DNA from 3 places in the Halomonas sp. 3F2F genome. Region 2 is predicted to be linked to each of the others. Evidence: predicted binding sites of a transcription regulator. Region 2 holds the regulator's gene; each other region holds the start of a gene.
The links. Region 2 encodes sigma-54, which starts transcription at its own class of promoters, with help from an activator protein. Its sites were predicted from a motif close to TGGCACNNNNNTTGCTNT; they were not measured.

Region 1 (5,413 bases), on a different contig from region 2:
CTTCTTCCAGTGTCGAGGTGACTTCCTGCTCCACCTCTTCTGGCGTAGCACCAGGATACTGGGTGGTGACTAGCGCATTGCGAATGGTAAATTCAGGAAACTCAAGCTGCCCCATGCCAGTGAAAGCGAGCGCCCCGCCGAAGAGCAGTACCACGGTCATTAAATAACTAGCGGCCCGGTGGCGTAAGAAGTAATCAACCATCTTAGAGCCCCTGTTCCTTTTCCCATGGTGTTACACGCATATCAGCGCTGACACGATGGGCTCCCGCTGCCACCACACGATCATTCGCGGCTAGTTCGCCACTCACCTCTAACCCCTTAGAAGTTAAACGTCCCACCTCGACTGGCACCGCCTCTAAACGGTCCGGCGCCTGAAAACGCCACACCACCGCCTGCTCCGAGTTCTCACCTGGATAGCTAATGGCGTCAGGCGGCAAATGCCAAACAAGACTTTCAGACGCGGGTAATAGTTGGCCTAAATCAAGCCGCACGGTGGCGCTCATGCCATCAAGCAGCGTGATATCGTCGGGCTGCGGTAGCCGAAGCGTTACCTCATAGGCCAAACTTTGGGCGCTGGCCTGGGTGGTATAAGACGCCAGCTGCGCAAGGTAAGGTTTTTCGCTATTGCCAAACCGCACTTCAAAGGCCATCGCCATTTCAAACGGGGTCACCTCGTCGTTGCGCGGTATCTGCTGAACGATTTGCTGCGGTAAATGAAAGATCACATCAAGCTGCCCTGGCTGCTGAATCACCGCCACGGTTTCCTGCACCTGGACAATCTGCCGGTTATCTACCGGCACCTGGGCAATCACACCATCATAAGGTGCGCGCAGTTGGGTATTTTCCAGTTGCTCTTCGGCCTGTTCAAAGGTCGCCCGAGCGGCACGCAACTCCGCCTCTGATTCATCAAACCGTGCTTGGCTAATCGCTCCACGCTCTAGGGTATAGCGCATGCGTTCGTGAGTGGCCCGCGCTAGCTCTAAGCGCGAACGAGCGCTATCTAATTCACTGCGCATATTACGATCATCAATACGCGCGATCAGGGTGCCTTCCGTTACCCGCTGACCGGGAGTCACGTTAATCTCTAACAGCTCACCCGCCATGCGAAACGATAGATTGCTGCGTGTAGTGGCTTCAACGCGCGCAGGAAACTGGCGCTGCAGCGCGGCACCAGACGCTTCTAATGTCATCAGCTTCACCGGCCGAGGAAGAGGTTCATTCTGGCTCTCGGCATAAGCGTCACCTGTTGCCAGCAGCAGGGCCAGCAGCGCTGGAAGCAATCGAATCACAGTGTTACGCACAGCGGACTCCTCGGTGGTGTTATCAATACGCAGTCATAAAAAATTCACTGACATTCATGAATGTCAGTGAATGTGTATACTAATCGCCTACTGGCGACTTTGCCATTCAGTAATGCCAATATAAGTGCACTTTTTTGTTAGGAGCCGCTATGTCACGCCGCAAAGCTGAGGCTGAACGCACCCGCGAGACCATTCTTGATGCTGCAGAAGCTCAGTTTCTCGCTCAAGGGGTTTCGCGTACTACATTGGCCCATATTGCCGCAGCAGCAGGCGTTACCCGTGGTGCGATTTACTGGCATTTTGAGGATAAAGCGGCGGTATTCGATGCCCTGCTAGAGCGTGTTCGCGTGCCGCTCGATGAAATTGTCGATGATGCTGTTCTGCGACTGGGCCACACCCCCACCAAATGCCTGCAAGAGATTGCCCTGAGTGCGCTTGGCGCTATCTGCCATAATCTTCCGTTACAGCGCGCCGCCACCATCGTGCTGCATCGCTGCGAAAAGCTGGAAGATGATCATCCACGTATCAGCATGATCACTCGGCTTTCTGAGCATGCCGAAATGCAGGTTGAGCAGCTGTTTGAGAAAGCCCGGCAAACCGGCCATCTACGCGCTGACCTCACCCCCGCCAGCGCCCGGCGCCAGTACCATAGCTTTTTAATCGGCATTTGCTTTGATTGGTTACAAGACCCGCAGCAATTCTCATTAGCAGACGAGTACGAGAGTATGATCGAAACGTTAATGCGGGGGTTGTTGGAGAGTACGCTTTAAACGCCTTGGGGAGCTAAGCTTGGCACGCAGGTTGCTTATATAACAAGGGAGCCTCTGATTAATGTGATGAGCGCAGGCCAGACAAGGAAAAAATCAACGAAAAAGCGGAGTTTACGGGTTGTAAATGAGCATTTTGAGGCGATTTTTAACGCAGTATGGCCAAGCGCAATAGTTAATCAGAGGTTCCTAGGATAATAATACTCACCTGGAGTCTCCCCATGCACCACTCTGACTATCCGCTAAGTGAAGTCCCCACTAGCGCCCGTAAGGGCTTGCTCTCCACTTCCGTTGTGCTACTCGGCTTTACCTTTTTCACTGCCACCATGTGGGCCGGTGGTTCGCTTGGCCAATCGTTCCCGATTGGCCAACTGCTCTGGATCATACTGGTGGGTAACTTGTTGCTGGGCGCATACGCGGCAGCTCTTGCTTACATTGCCTGTAAAAGCGGCCTTAACTCCGTGCTGATGGGACGCTTCTGCTTCGGTGAAAAAGGCAGCAAACTTTCCGATTTTATTCTCGGCTTTACGCAGATTGGTTGGTACGCCTGGGGCACCGCGACGATTGCCCTAGTGTTAGTACGCACCACAGGGATGCCTGAATGGCTGGAAATCCCCTTAATGGTGCTATTTGGGTTTGGTTTCTGCGTGACGGCCATGATTGGCTATAAAGGTATGGACTGGCTTTCGCGCTTTGCCGTGCCCGCCATGATGCTGTTTATCTTGATTAGCCTGTTCACCGGGCTGGTGGATGCACGCGGATTTGCCGGACTAAGCCAGCAAACGCCCACGGAAAGCATGAGCGTGGCGGCAGCGATTACCGTCATCATTGGCACCTTTATTAGCGGAGGCACCCAAGCGACTAACTGGAGCCGCTTCGCCAAGACGCCGAAAATTGCCGTGATCGCGACTCTGGCGGCTTTTTTTGTGGGCAACGGCTTAATGGTGCTGACCGGCGCACTGGGTACCATGATTTACCAGCAGGCGGACATCGTCGATGTATTGATCGCGCAGGGCTTTGTCACCATCGCGGTGCTGATGCTGTTTCTAAATATCTGGACCACCCAGGACAACACCATCTACAACTTTGCCGTAGCGGGCTGCAATTTGCTGCGTACCGAGAAACGCCGCTTAGTCACGGTGTGTGGCGCAGCGATTGGTACCGTACTGGCAGTAGGCGGTATGTATAACCTACTGATTCCCTTTCTAGTACTGCTAGGCACCTTTATTCCTCCCATGGGCGGGGTGATCATGGCGGACTTCTGGCTCAAACATAAAGGCCGCTACCCTACTCTGGAATCCACTCAGTTACCCAATTTTAATCGCCGAGGGTTAGCCGCCTATGCATTAGGCGCTGGAGCCGCTTACCTCTCCCCGTTGCTCCCCCCATTGGTAGGTGTCGTGGTAGCGGCAGTTAGCTACGCTGTACTGCTTCGTTTAAACCACGCTACGCTAAGTGATACTTCCCCTTCGACTGCCAAACAATAAGTGAGTCACTAATTATATGAGCATGCAGATCATTAACGCCCGCCTACGCCAGCGCCCCGAGCTTTACCGGCTTGAGATTGAGAACGGTACGTTCACAGCGATTACCGCTCAAGACGCGCCACAAACGGCGGGGGATGGGCAAATTGATGCGGGCGGCAAGCTGCTTTGCGCGCCGTTCATTGAACCGCATATTCACTTGGACGCCGCGTTAACGGCGGGCGAGCCAAGCTGGAATCAAAGCGGCACGCTGTTTGAAGGCATCGAACGTTGGGGTGAGCGTAAGCCCATGCTCACCGAAGCGGATATTCGCGAACGCGCGCTTAACACCCTGAACCTGTTGATAGGCAACGGCGTCCAGTTTGTGCGTACACACGCTGACACCAGCGACCCCAGCCTAATCGGCATTAAAACCCTATGCGCCTTGCGCGATGAATTGAAAGATAAAATCGATATCCAAGTAGTCGCTTTTCCGCAAGATGGCCTGCTTTCCTACCCCGGCGGCGACCGCCTGATGGAAGAGGCGCTGGAGATCGGCGCGGACGTTGTCGGCGGCATTCCCCACTTTGAGTACACCCGAGAACTAGGCGTCGCTTCCATGAAGCGGGTGATAGAGCTAGCGATCAAATATGACCGTTTGGTGGATGTGCACTGCGATGAGATAGACGACCCTAACTCGCGTTTCCTTGAGGTGCTGGCCTGCGAAGCGCTGTTTAACGACTTAGGCAGCCGCGTGACCGCTAGCCACACGACGGCGATGCACTCCTACGATAACGCCTACTGCTCTAAGCTGTTTCTGCTGCTCAAACGTTCGGGCATCAACTTTGTCTCCTGCCCCACCGAAAGCATTCACCTGCAGGGACGCTTTGATAGTTACCCAAAACGTCGTGGTGTTACCCGCGTAAAAGAACTAAACGCCGCGGGCATTAATGTCTGCTTTGCCGAGGATTCCATCTTCGACCCCTGGTACTCGCTGGGTAACGGTAAGCTGTTGCGGACGCTCGATTTTGGCTTGCATATCTGCCAAATGATGGGCTATCAGGATTTCAGCCAGGCGCTGTCGCTGATCACTGACAACAGCGCACGCACACTCAATATTGAAGCGCGTTACGGTATCGAGGTCGGCAAACCCGCCAGCTTCAACCTGCTGGAGGGTGAGGATGACTACAGCGTGCTGCGTACTCAGGGCGAGGTGCTACTTTCCGTTCGACACGGTGAGATCATTATGCAGCGCGACCCCGCAAAGATTACGACACCCCCGTGGCTTGGTATTTAGAAAAAGCGTAATATAGCCGGGCTGATAATCAGCAAAGTTCTCAGGGCGGGGTGAAAGTCCCCACCGGCGGTGATGATGGCTGAATAAATTTTTGTCATCTAAGCCCGCGAGCGCTCAAGGCGGTTTTTTATTTCTTGAGGTCAGCAGATTCGGTGAAAAGCCGAAGCCGACGGTGATAGTCCGGATGAAAGAGAACGGTACCTTAGACACGCAACTTTAAAAGTGGCTTCAGCCACCTTTTTCGGTTGCCTGACGACCGGTCCCGCGTGCCCTGATTCTGGTACAACTTATCCAAGAGAATGACCATGAATCAGACATTTCCGCTAACGCTTTCAACACACACCACGGCCCAGCGCATTGCGTTTATTCAAGGCCACTGGCATCACGACATTGTCGAGAAGGCCTATGAAGCATTTATCACTGAAGTAGAACGCTGCGGTCTTAACGCCGAACAAGTGGACATCTTCACCGTATCAGGTGCTTACGAAATCCCCCTTCAGGCAAAGGTACTCGCCGAAAGTGGCCGCTACGGCGCCATTGTCGGGGCCGGCTTTGTGGTAGACGGCGGCATTTATCGCCACGACT
Region 2 (5,413 bases):
GTGAATGTTGGCCGAAAACTGTTGGCCACACTTGACGAGTTTTGTCGCTGCGCGAGCATGAAGGCCGCGCTGATTAGTGAGTGTTAAGGTTCTTTCTGGCACTCTGGTTCCTTTTAGCCGAGTGGGGTCGTGAAGAAAAGGCGTTGCTTATTGCGCGTTTGTTGAAGGCGCGGATGTGGAGGGCTGCTGCTCACTGAGGGTGTACTGCAAGCCTAGCTCACGATGACGGAGTTGAACCTCTCCCGCTTGTTTTACCAGCATTTGCGCCAGTTGTTCCACCATAAAGACAGAGCGGTGCTGCCCACCGGTACAGCCAATCGCAATCGTCATATAACTGCGTTGGCTATTTTGGTAAGCGGGTAGCCACTTTTCCAGCCATGTCTGGATATCATTGCGCATTTCTTCTACGACAGGATATCCCTTCAGAAAGTGGATGATATTGGCATCACGGCCAGTGTATTGGCGCAGTGTAGGATCCCAGTACGGATTTGGTAGGCAGCGCACGTCAAAGACGAGGTCTGCGTCAAGTGGGACGCCCCGTTTATAGCCAAATGACTCTAGTGTCAGGGTTAATCTATCTTCACGCTGTTGGGCAACCTGATCCGTTATCCGGCGGCGCAGGTCATGAACCGACAGACGCGATGTGTCGATCATCAGGTCAGCCAGATCACGGATGTCGAGCAGGGTTTCTTCTTCTTTATTGATGGCCTCTTCAAGCGTCATGTCACTATCACGCGTAAGAGGGTGGCGACGACGCGTGGCTGAGTATCGCTCAAGAAGAATTCGGGCATCGGTGGTTAGATAGATAACCTGGAAGTGAATGCTTTTCTGACGCAAAGATTCAAGCATTTTTGGCAGTTGCTTTAGTGCAGCAGGTAAATTGCGCGCATCGATACTTACCGCTAATTGGGGGCGTGCCCCTTGCTCACGAAGCTCATCCACCAGGGAGCCGAGTAGCATGGCGGGCAAGTTATCGATGGCACAATAGCCAAGATCTTCTAACGCTTGTAAGGCGATAGATTTACCGGACCCTGAACGGCCGCTAATGATCACCAATTGCATAGAGTTTCTCTTGGCATGCCAATAAAAATGGAGGTAAACGTAGGCAGTGTCTAGCGGTGGACTATTTAAGTAACAGGTTGTTCACGAATTTTTGCTGTTATAAGGTCCAATAGCTCACGTTGGCTAGCCGTTCTACGAAGCTGCTGACGTGTGTCAACGCTGTTCATGATAGACGCCACTTGCCCTAATAAGGCTAAGTGCGTGTCGTCCGCCTCTTCGGGTACTAAAAGTACGAAAACAAGGTCGACGGGATCGCCATCAATAGCATCGAAATCTACAGGCTCGGCTAACTTTAAAAAACCAGCGATAGGCGAGCTGCAGTGAGGGCTACGGGCGTGAGGAATGGCAACGCCGTTGCCTATTCCAGTGCTACCCAAACGCTCACGACCAATCAGGCGGCTGAAGACTTCTTGGCTATCTAGGCTTGGCGTGTTTTGCGCAATAAAGGTGCTGAAAAATTCCAGCACCCTTTTTTTGCTGCCCCCGGGGACGTCATACAGCACGCGCTCCGGGGGAAGTATGGTTTCCAACGTCATTGAGTTAACGCACGCCAGCGCCTTGGGCGCGAGCTTGTGCTTTTTCCTTGTGTTTAACGAGTTGACGGTCAATTTTGTCCGCTAGTGCATCAATCGCAGCATACATATCATTGTCTAATGCTTCTGCGTGTAGATCGGCACCTGCAGCATGCAGGGTGCAGGCAGCTTGCTGACGCTCCTTTTCAACAGATAAGGTCACTTGTACGGTGGTGATATTGTCATAATGGCGCTCAACGCGTTCCAGCTTCTCATTTACATAGTCACGCAAGGCGTCAGTCAGATCTACGTGATGACCAGTGATATTTACTTGCATTGACGTGCTCCTTATCCATCGGACTGTTCTTCGATTGTAACCCTTTTTGCGCTATTGCAAAGCCCCTAGACAGACTTTGTCTCGTTAGCACTGTTTTATTAGCGTAAACGGCGGCGCTCGCTTGAAGAGGGAATACCCATTGATTCACGATATTTGGCCACCGTTCGCCTTGCTACATTAATGCCACCCTCTTCCAATAGCGCCACGAGGCGGCTGTCTGAGAGCGGTTTGCCGGGCGGTTCATCTTGCACCAGTTTTTTGATTCGAGCCCGGATGGCGGTGCTGGAGTGACTGTCGCCGCCGTCCTGGCCACTTACTTGGCTGGAAAAGAAGTATTTGAGTTCGAACACACCGCGCGGGGTATGGATATATTTCTGGGTGGTGACCCTGGAAATAGTAGATTCATGCATTTCAACGGCGTCTGCGATATCGGCTAAGATCAGCGGTTTCATGGCTTCTTCACCGTGTTCCAGAAAGCCTATCTGGCGAGCTATGATTTCTCGGCCCACCCGCAGTAGCGTATCATTTCGACTTGAAAGGCTCTTGATGAGCCAGCGCGCTTCCTGGAGATGCTCTTTTAAAAATTGGTTATCTTGGCTCTTGTCAGCCCGTTTGATGAGGCTTGCGTAGTCAGGTTGAATGCGCAAGCGCGGCAGTGCCTCTGGGTTTAGCTCCAGGTGCCATCCTTCGTGGTCATGGCGGACGACTAAATCTGGCGTTACGTAGCTGTCATCTGTGTCGCCAAAGGCGCTCCCGGGGCGAGGGTCCAGGCTGCGGATCAAGCGGATTACGTCATCAAGCTGCTCATCATCTAGACTTAACCGCCGCTTTAGCAAACGCACATCATCTTTACCGAGCGCTTCAAGAAATTGACGCACTAAGCGCTTGGCAGGCATCAGCAGCGGTGTATCTTCGGGTAGTGAGGCGAGCTGCAGCATTAAGCACTCCCGCAGGTCGCGAGCAAATACACCGGTGGGCTCAAACTGTTGAAGGCGCAGCAAGGTTGTTTCAACTTCACGCTGGCTAAGGCCTTCATGCCCTTGGGCTTTAAGTCCTTCGCGAATGTCATTGAGAGGTTGAGTTAGGTAGCCGTTGGCATCCAGTGCATCGATGAGGCTTTCAGCAATGGCATGGTCGCGTGGTGAAAAATCTGTCATGGCGAGTTGCCAAAGTAAGTGGCCATGCAAACTTTGACCAGCGGCTTGACGCTCAAAGTCAGGCCCCTCGCTGCTGGCACCATGGCTACCTAGGTCTTGATAAGTGTCTGACCAGTCACTGTCAGTTGAGAGTTCGTTAGGAATGCTTTCGGACCATTCAACTTCCTGGGGTTCACTAACGGCCTGTTCGCCGAACTCATCTTCCTGCTCAAGCATTGGATTGGCATCAAGTGCTTGCTGAATTTCTTGACGGAGGTCCAGCGTTGATAGCTGTAACAGGGCGATGGCCTGCTGCAGCTGAGGTGTCATGGTCAGCTGTGTACCGATACGCAATTGAAGAGAAGCTTTCATGACCATCTGAGAACCACTCGTTAATCAGAAAGCTCCACCCTAGTGCGAGTTATGGCTTGGTGCAAGTGCAATAACTATGCCACCACTACTATTTTTTTTGCAGGTGGCTGTTTACAGGCGGAAATCAGCCCCCAAATAAACGTCTCTTACCCGCTGGTTGTTGAGAATTTCCTGAGGGGGGCCACTGGCGATGATATGACCGTCACCTACAATGTAGGCAATATCGCAAATATCTAGTGTTTCCCTGACGTTATGATCAGTGATTAGTACGCCGATATGGCGTTTTTTGAGGGCTCGAATGATCGTTTTAATATCACCCACTGAGATCGGGTCAACGCCGGCAAACGGCTCATCAAGCAGAATAAAGGCAGGCTCTGTCGCGAGGGAGCGTGCGATCTCAACACGTCTACGCTCTCCGCCCGAAAGACTCATGCCGAAGTTGTCACGAATGTGCGTGATGTGAAAATCTTCCAGTAGCGACTCAAGGCGCTGCTCCCGGGCGCTACGATCGAGTTCTTTACGAGTTTCCAGGATTGCCATTATGTTGTCGGCGACAGAAAGTTTGCGAAAAATAGAGGCTTCCTGAGGCAAGTAGCCAATACCTGCCATTGCACGTTCGTGCATGGGGGCATGGGTTAAATCAAGCTCGTCAATGCCAACCTTTCCCGCATCAGACTTTACCAAGCCGACAATCATATAAAACGATGTCGTTTTGCCAGCGCCATTGGGGCCTAGTAGCCCTACCACGCTGCCTTGAGATATCTCTAGGTTAATATCCTTAACGACACGGCGGCGTTTATAGCTTTTGGCTAGGTGGCGAGCATAAAGGGTTTTTATCGGCGCTGATTCTGAGGCTGTGGTTTGAGGTGCAGGCTCTGCGTTATTTGTCGCCACTGGACACTCCTATTGTTCCGGCTGAAGAGTCATGCGGATACGTTGTGGTTCACTACCACTAACATCAGAACGCGCCTGAACCACACCTTGGTCGATAAAATACTCTAAGCGTCCACCTTCAAAGCGATCTGCTTGCTGGGTCAGTTCCGCTTGGTCAATGAGCTCTACCCGACGCTCGGCAACATGATAAATAATGCGCTTTGCCCAGCCTTCCATTGGGCTAGCTTGGTCTTCGAGCTGGTTGCGTATATAGGCTCGTCCACCGGTTGCAACGGCGCGCGATAGCTCGCCAGCATCGTTGCGCTGAATCTCAACGCGATCTCCACGCAGTTGCATATTGCCCTGCCGAATATCGACGTTGCCTGAATACACAGCAGTGCCTGCGCGTTGATCGAGATCTAAACGGTCAGCCTCTACTTCTACGGGGGCTTGGCTTTGTGCCATGACCGGTAGCGCTGCCGCTGAAATGGGTAGCGCAATGACGAAGAGTGCCGTGCGAATAAGAGCGTTCATCGCGACTCCTACTGAGAACGAGTGGCAGGCGGGTGAACGCCGCGCACGTTATTGGTTAAGCGGATCTGGCTATCATCCAGCCATACATCCATGCGTGAAGCGCCAATGCGCTGGGGCGGTTGCTGAAGTATGGTTTCGGCATCGCTCCAAGCATGACGGGTGGTGCCATCATAATGTAATAACTCTGTATTCAGCTGCCAGCCCTCGTCGGGTGCAAGTAATTGGGCTGAGCCAGCTAGTGTGAGCACCTGCGTGTCAGTATTTAGGGTGCCGGTCTCCGCCGTCGCTAGCCATTGACGCTCTTCGCTATCGAATAGTGTCGCCCTGGGGGAGAAGACATCTGTCATCGCCGTTTGAGGGGTATGGACTAAGCGTGGCGTCGTCAGCGACTGCTGGATGGCACCGGTGTCACCAAACAGAGTGATTTCTGCATTCTCTAATACATGGCCGGGCTCTTGAGCGCGAGCCTCAGCGTCGATTGATTGGTCTTGAGGGCCGCGTGGATCCAACCATACCAGTATGCCACCTAAGGCAAGCACCATGATGGTTATCCAAATGCGTTTTTTAACCCAAAAGCGCATTACGAT
Region 3 (5,413 bases), on a different contig from region 2:
AGATATGACATCTGGCCACCACGCTGCCCTAGCAGGTAAGCCGCCATCTGAGCCACTTTTTCTTCGTTAAACATACTTGCAACCTCCTGGGCCATGCTGTATGACCACCCCTAATTAATGGGGGATGCGCAGCTTAAATGCAAGTACCAACCCTTGCAAGTACATAGTTATCTAATCGATTTAACGGGCTATATTCAGCTCTTAGACAACAACCATTACTAAATAACAGATTGAAATCTTGGTCGTGGGGTAACGCCAGCGGCGGGGGTAATTACGGCTGCTGGCGGAAGCGCTCAAACATCGCCAGACCAAGAAATACCACTCCCGCCGAGATGCTTAGACAGCCCAGCCATAGCGTTATTGCCAGCCCTGTGCTCCAGGTTTCCATTGCCAACCAAAGCGGCCAACCGAGTATCGCACTGCCCGCCCAGAACCAAGGTTTTTGTTGAGCAGGCTTAAGACCACAACGGCGTCGATGGCGACTATCCGATAGCGCAATTAATGCAAAGCCCAGCGTACCGAGTGCCAGAATCGTGATAAGCATCATGACGCCACCTGAATGGGCTGCACACGGGTGCTCGCTTTTTTAGCAGCTCGTTTCATCTGCCAGACGATGGTCAGCGCGCCGACCAAACACATCAGGTCAACGCTAACACGCTGCCAATTACCTGCGGCAAGCTCACCTAGAACACGATAGGAAGGCACCAAGAGATTCAGCATTGGTAGGCACAGTAACAAGATAACGATCAGAGCTAACTGCTCCCGCCACGCCTGCGAGGCCGAGCGTCTTAAAACAGCGTGTAGCAACGCGAGCAGCCAGGCGGCAAAGAAGCAATGGATTTCCCATGGGGCACGCCCACTAAGCGCCACCGGTAAAAGTCGGTTGCTGGCTAAAAAGGCCAATACGGCAATCGGCATGCCGGCCAACGTGGCTATATTAAGCCGCTCGACACACCACATCCCCACCACGCCGCCCTTCTTATGCTTACGCTTTGACGTCCACAGCAGTAGCCCAGTTGCCACCATGCCACACCCAGCAGCCCCTAATGCAAAATAGATCCAGCGCATGCCCCAGTCGGCAAAACGGCCGGCATGTAACCCCACCATAATGCCGTGTGCTTGTTCATCAATGCGTTGCGGCTGAGTCTCTGCTAACAAGGCGCCCGAACTGGCCTCATAGATACGTTGTGGGCGGTGCGCAGATAACGCCTCGTGGGTACTTTGCCAAACCACGGCACGCGCACCTGCATCGCCAGGGTGGCTTACCCTCAGGGACTGCACCGGCTTCTGCCAATGCGCTTCAGCATCACCGACCAGTTCGCTAAGGGCATATAACGCTGCAGGCTGCCCCGTGGCTGAGTCAGAGAGGGGAAAGGCATGCAGTTCACTGGTCGCTTGGCGACGCGCGTCAGCATCGGGAAACGCGCGCTCTACTCCCCAAGGCATATAGAGCGACATGAGCGTTATCAAGCCGGTGTAGGTAATCATTAGCTGAAAAGGCAGCGTTAACACAGAAAATGCATTGTGCGCATCTAGCCAGCTACGCGCGCCCTTCTGGGGCCGAAAAGCAAAAAAGTCGCGCAGGATTTTTTTATGGGTTATCACGCCGCTGATGATTGCCACGAACATCATCATGGTGGCGATACCAATGAGCCAGCGGCCATAGACGGCGGGGAGGTGATGCAATTGAAAATGGAATCGGTAGAAAAAATCCCCCCCACGCGTTTCTCGCGGGGTAACCAACGTCAGAGTGGTTGGGTCAAGTACCGACTGCTCTCTCCCATCCTGCCCAAACCAGACGGCTGTCGAGACCGACTCGCGCTCATTAGGAAAAGTGATCTGCCAATTTCTCGCTGAGGAGGCATGTTCAGTAAGATAGTGCTGCCAGTAATCCGCCAGGCGCCGATTGTCCCACTCAGCGTTCGCGGCGACACTCGGAAGTTCGGGCTGCATCCACAACGAGATACTCTCTTTGAAGTAACTCAGAGTGCCCGTCAGAAAAACGGCAAATAGCAGCCAAGCAGCCAACAAGCCGCACCATGTGTGCAGCTGGGCCATATTACGCCTCACGCTGCGCTTAGTGGACGCCATAGTTAGCCACCACTAGAAGGCCGCCAATGGCTAGACCGATAGCTCCCCAAAGACGTATCAAACTCGGCGTGATAAACGACCAGATCGCCACGCCCGCCCAAATAATAAAGCTTCCCATCATGCCGATACGCAGAGACATCATGGTATCAAACGGTAAGCCAAGCGCTGCCACCGAAAACAGTGCAGCAACGATATAGCCGCCAAGCGTCGCGGCCAGGATGCGTAAGATCAGCAGCCAATAGGAAGAGGATAAGACGTTGAGCAGCATGGTGCATCTCGGTGCAGGTCACAGACCACCATTTTAATGCAAAAGGTTTTCATTTGCATTAGTACAAATAACTTATTTAGCACCTGCTGCACAACGTTTAGGTTAACCAAATGCGCGGTGTGTGGGCGACACGCGCGATCCAGTGCGGGCGCAGAACATGCCACGCCTGCTCACACAGCGTCCAGGCTTCATTGCGTGAGTTTCCGAGATAACGTAATAACAGCACGCCCTGGCGAACGGTAACCGCCCAACGCGGGTTGTCCGGCAGCGCTTCGCGTAGCTCATCAATCGCCACACCGGCATCTTCTAAGCCCACCGCCCATAGCGTGGCTTGCACCGTGGCGCCCCCCTGCCCCCAGCGCCCGTTAAAACGCGGATGTGCAGGATCCAACGGTTGGCGTTCAAGCCACAGCGGCTTGCCATCTAGGGTTAAACGAAAGTGCTGCTCAATGCGACCTGTTACATAGGGAAGTTCACTGGCGGGGCGGCCCAGCGCCATGATTTCCCAGCCCAAGCAACGGGCACTGCCATGCAACGCAATATGCGTTCGCTGAGCGCCTTTGGAGCCATCAAAGGCGATCGTTTCTTGAGGAAGCCACTCAAGGATGCCGCCATCTTCCACGTTAAGCTCAGTCTGTTGGTTCCAGGCAACGCCCTGACTGTCAGCTTTATAAAGCTTGTTAGCCGCAGGCGTGGTGAGCAGCGCATGAGCATCACCCTCGATGTGGGCGCGAATCGTCAGGGCATCGCCACTGACTAAACCACCGGGTGGATGCAGCACGTACACATGGCAAGCTTCCGTGCTGCCTTCTGGGTAAAACGGCCGCTGTACTCGTAGCGGCCCTTGGTGACGAGCCTGCACCAATCGGGTTGTGCCCTCACGGTTAGCAAAACGCAGCGCCAGCGATGCCGCCCAGTGGCGCTCGCCATCAAAGCGATGGCCTGAGCTAGCGGCAGGTGTCGCAAGTTCACACAGAGTCATGGCGCTATCGCTTCCAGTTGGTCAATATTTCAACTTGAAATGCAAGGAGTGCGCCAAAATGGTGAAAAACCACGTTTCTTTGTCGACACAATAACTTAAGCTTTGAGATTGTTAGCTACCAACGGCTTTAAGCACCAAAAGAGAACACAAAAACGGATAAGCGCACCAAATCTGAGCAACCTTCAACGCCGTTAGAAGAAGGCCCAAGCCTCGTTAAGCTAAGCTGCGCACTCTTCTTTGCTAACCACTAAATGGTAAGCGTTGGGGGCTATATCGTTGCTAAACTGATACGCACATAGTCATCAGCAGAGTTCAACAATGACACGCACCCATCACCCTTCCCCTACCTTCCAGCTGCGCTTAGCGTTAAACCACGATGTGGTGATTGGCCCTGGCAAGGCTGACCTGTTGGAAATGATTGATCAAACCGGCTCAATTTCCGCGGCGGGCCGCGCGCTGAACATGAGTTATAAAAAAGCCTGGCAACTGCTCGAAACTATGAACGGCTACTTTTTATCACCGCTGGTGGTAACAAGTTCCGGTGGAAATGCACGGGGTGGAGCACACCTAACAGAGATTGGCAAACAAGTACTTACCCACTATCGAGCACTGGAAAAGCAGTTTGTGATGGCAACGCCTGACGATGCCAAAGCACTGCTAGCGCTTCTGTCACCTTCTGATGGTGCCGAGCGCGACAATGATTGATCGCCATCCAGCCACGCGTTATTTGTCATTGAACACGCGCTGAGTATTCGCTAATCTCCGCTATATCCATGTGGAAATAGCGGAATAAAACGATGCTTAACTTCGGTGTGAACAATCGCCTGCTTGCCAGCGTTATTCTATTTAGCCTTCCGACAGCATCAGCGCTCGCGAGCGACAATGTGCACGTTGCAGCCGCTGCGTCGCTGACCGATGCACTAAACGATGCCATTGCGGTTTATGAAACGCATAATGACGTTGATGTGACCGCGATTTATGCTTCGTCGTCTACCCTTGCTCGACAAATCGCCAGCGGCAGTCCCGCGCAGCTATTTCTTTCCGCAAATGTGACGTGGATGGATTGGCTTGAAGATCAGCATATCAATGTGCAGCAACGTAGAGATTTACTGCAAAATCGATTGGCGCTTGTTAGTGCCAGCGATAGCGTGCCAATGCAGTTCACCCCAGGGGAAGGCATCGCTATTGAAACGCTATTAGGCGAGCGCGACCGACTGTCCGTGGGAGACCCAGACCATGTACCGGCCGGTATCTATACCCAGCAAGCACTGGAGACACTGGGCGAATGGGAAGCTCTAGCGCCGCGCCTAGCCCGTGGCAATGATGTGCGCGCTGCATTAGCGCTGGTAGAGCGTGAAGAAACACCCATCGGTGTGGTGTATCAAACGGATGCTTTTGCCAGCAAGGCCGTCAGGGTACTTGGGTTATTCCCAGCCGCCAGCCACGACCCCATTACGTACCCCATCGCCCTGATTGATGCAGAGCAAAACGCTGCTGCCGTGGCGCTACAGGCGTGGTTAACCAGTGAAGAAGCCCTCGCTATCTTTGCCGAGCATGGCTTTGACACAAGCATCAGTGCACCGTGACGCTTTCTCCAGCGGAGTGGGAGGCTATTCGCCTAAGCTTACTGATCGGCTTAGCGGCGGTTGCATGGATATTGCCCCCAGGCATTGCCGTCGCTTGGTGGCTAGCCCGCTATCATTTTCGCGGGAAAGCATTGGTCAATGGTTTGATACACTTGCCACTGGTTCTGCCGCCCGTGGTTGTGGGGTATCTACTGTTAATTGGCTTGGGCAGGCAAGGGGTGTTTGGTCAATGGCTTTACAGCAACTTAGGCGTATCATTGCCATTTACTTGGCAAGGGGCAGCCGTTGCTAGCGGCGTAATGGCGTTTCCATTACTGGTGAGGGCCCTGCGTTTATCCCTTGAGGCCGTTGACCCCAAACTCGAAGCGGCTGCCAGCACGCTAGGCGCTAGTCGCTGGCGGGTATTCACCACCATCACATTGCCGCTGGCGATCCCCGGCCTGCTAACAGGTACCGTGCTGGCTTTTGCTCGCGCGCTTTCCGAGT

Region 1: a site for sigma-54 is predicted at 2,092-2,109, ahead of codB (cytosine permease). Genes of this name have one in related genera too.
Region 3: a site for sigma-54 is predicted at 3,380-3,397, ahead of INT21_RS07310 (urease accessory protein UreD). Genes of this name have one in related genera too.

Annotation. Positions count from the first base shown of each region.
Region 1 covers NZ_JABUZE010000033.1:97,031-102,443, forward strand. Annotated here, with positions in the region: gene INT21_RS04425 (efflux RND transporter permease subunit) at 1-202, opposite strand, end outside; gene INT21_RS04430 (efflux RND transporter periplasmic adaptor subunit) at 204-1,301, opposite strand; gene INT21_RS04435 (TetR family transcriptional regulator) at 1,451-2,071, shown strand; gene codB (cytosine permease) at 2,290-3,555, shown strand; gene codA (cytosine deaminase) at 3,572-4,828, shown strand; FMN riboswitch at 4,861-5,028, shown strand; gene INT21_RS04450 (6,7-dimethyl-8-ribityllumazine synthase) at 5,134-5,413, shown strand, end outside.
Region 2 covers NZ_JABUZE010000130.1:84,721-90,133, reverse strand. Annotated here, with positions in the region: gene INT21_RS12945 (HPr family phosphocarrier protein) at 1-102, opposite strand, end outside; gene rapZ (RNase adapter RapZ) at 148-1,062, opposite strand; gene INT21_RS12935 (PTS sugar transporter subunit IIA) at 1,128-1,598, opposite strand; gene hpf (ribosome hibernation-promoting factor, HPF/YfiA family) at 1,603-1,911, opposite strand; gene INT21_RS12925 (RNA polymerase factor sigma-54) at 2,010-3,425, opposite strand; gene lptB (LPS export ABC transporter ATP-binding protein) at 3,531-4,256, opposite strand; gene lptA (lipopolysaccharide transport periplasmic protein LptA) at 4,323-4,826, opposite strand; gene lptC (LPS export ABC transporter periplasmic protein LptC) at 4,835-5,407, opposite strand; gene INT21_RS12905 (KdsC family phosphatase) at 5,407-5,413, opposite strand, start outside.
Region 3 covers NZ_JABUZE010000065.1:27,626-33,038, reverse strand. Annotated here, with positions in the region: gene INT21_RS07330 (Panacea domain-containing protein) at 1-74, opposite strand, end outside; gene INT21_RS07325 (DUF3325 family protein) at 272-547, opposite strand; gene INT21_RS07320 (PepSY-associated TM helix domain-containing protein) at 544-2,058, opposite strand; gene INT21_RS07315 (DUF3649 domain-containing protein) at 2,078-2,359, opposite strand; gene INT21_RS07310 (urease accessory protein UreD) at 2,457-3,341, opposite strand; gene INT21_RS07305 (winged helix-turn-helix domain-containing protein) at 3,660-4,046, shown strand; gene modA (molybdate ABC transporter substrate-binding protein) at 4,139-4,927, shown strand; gene modB (molybdate ABC transporter permease subunit) at 4,924-5,413, shown strand, end outside.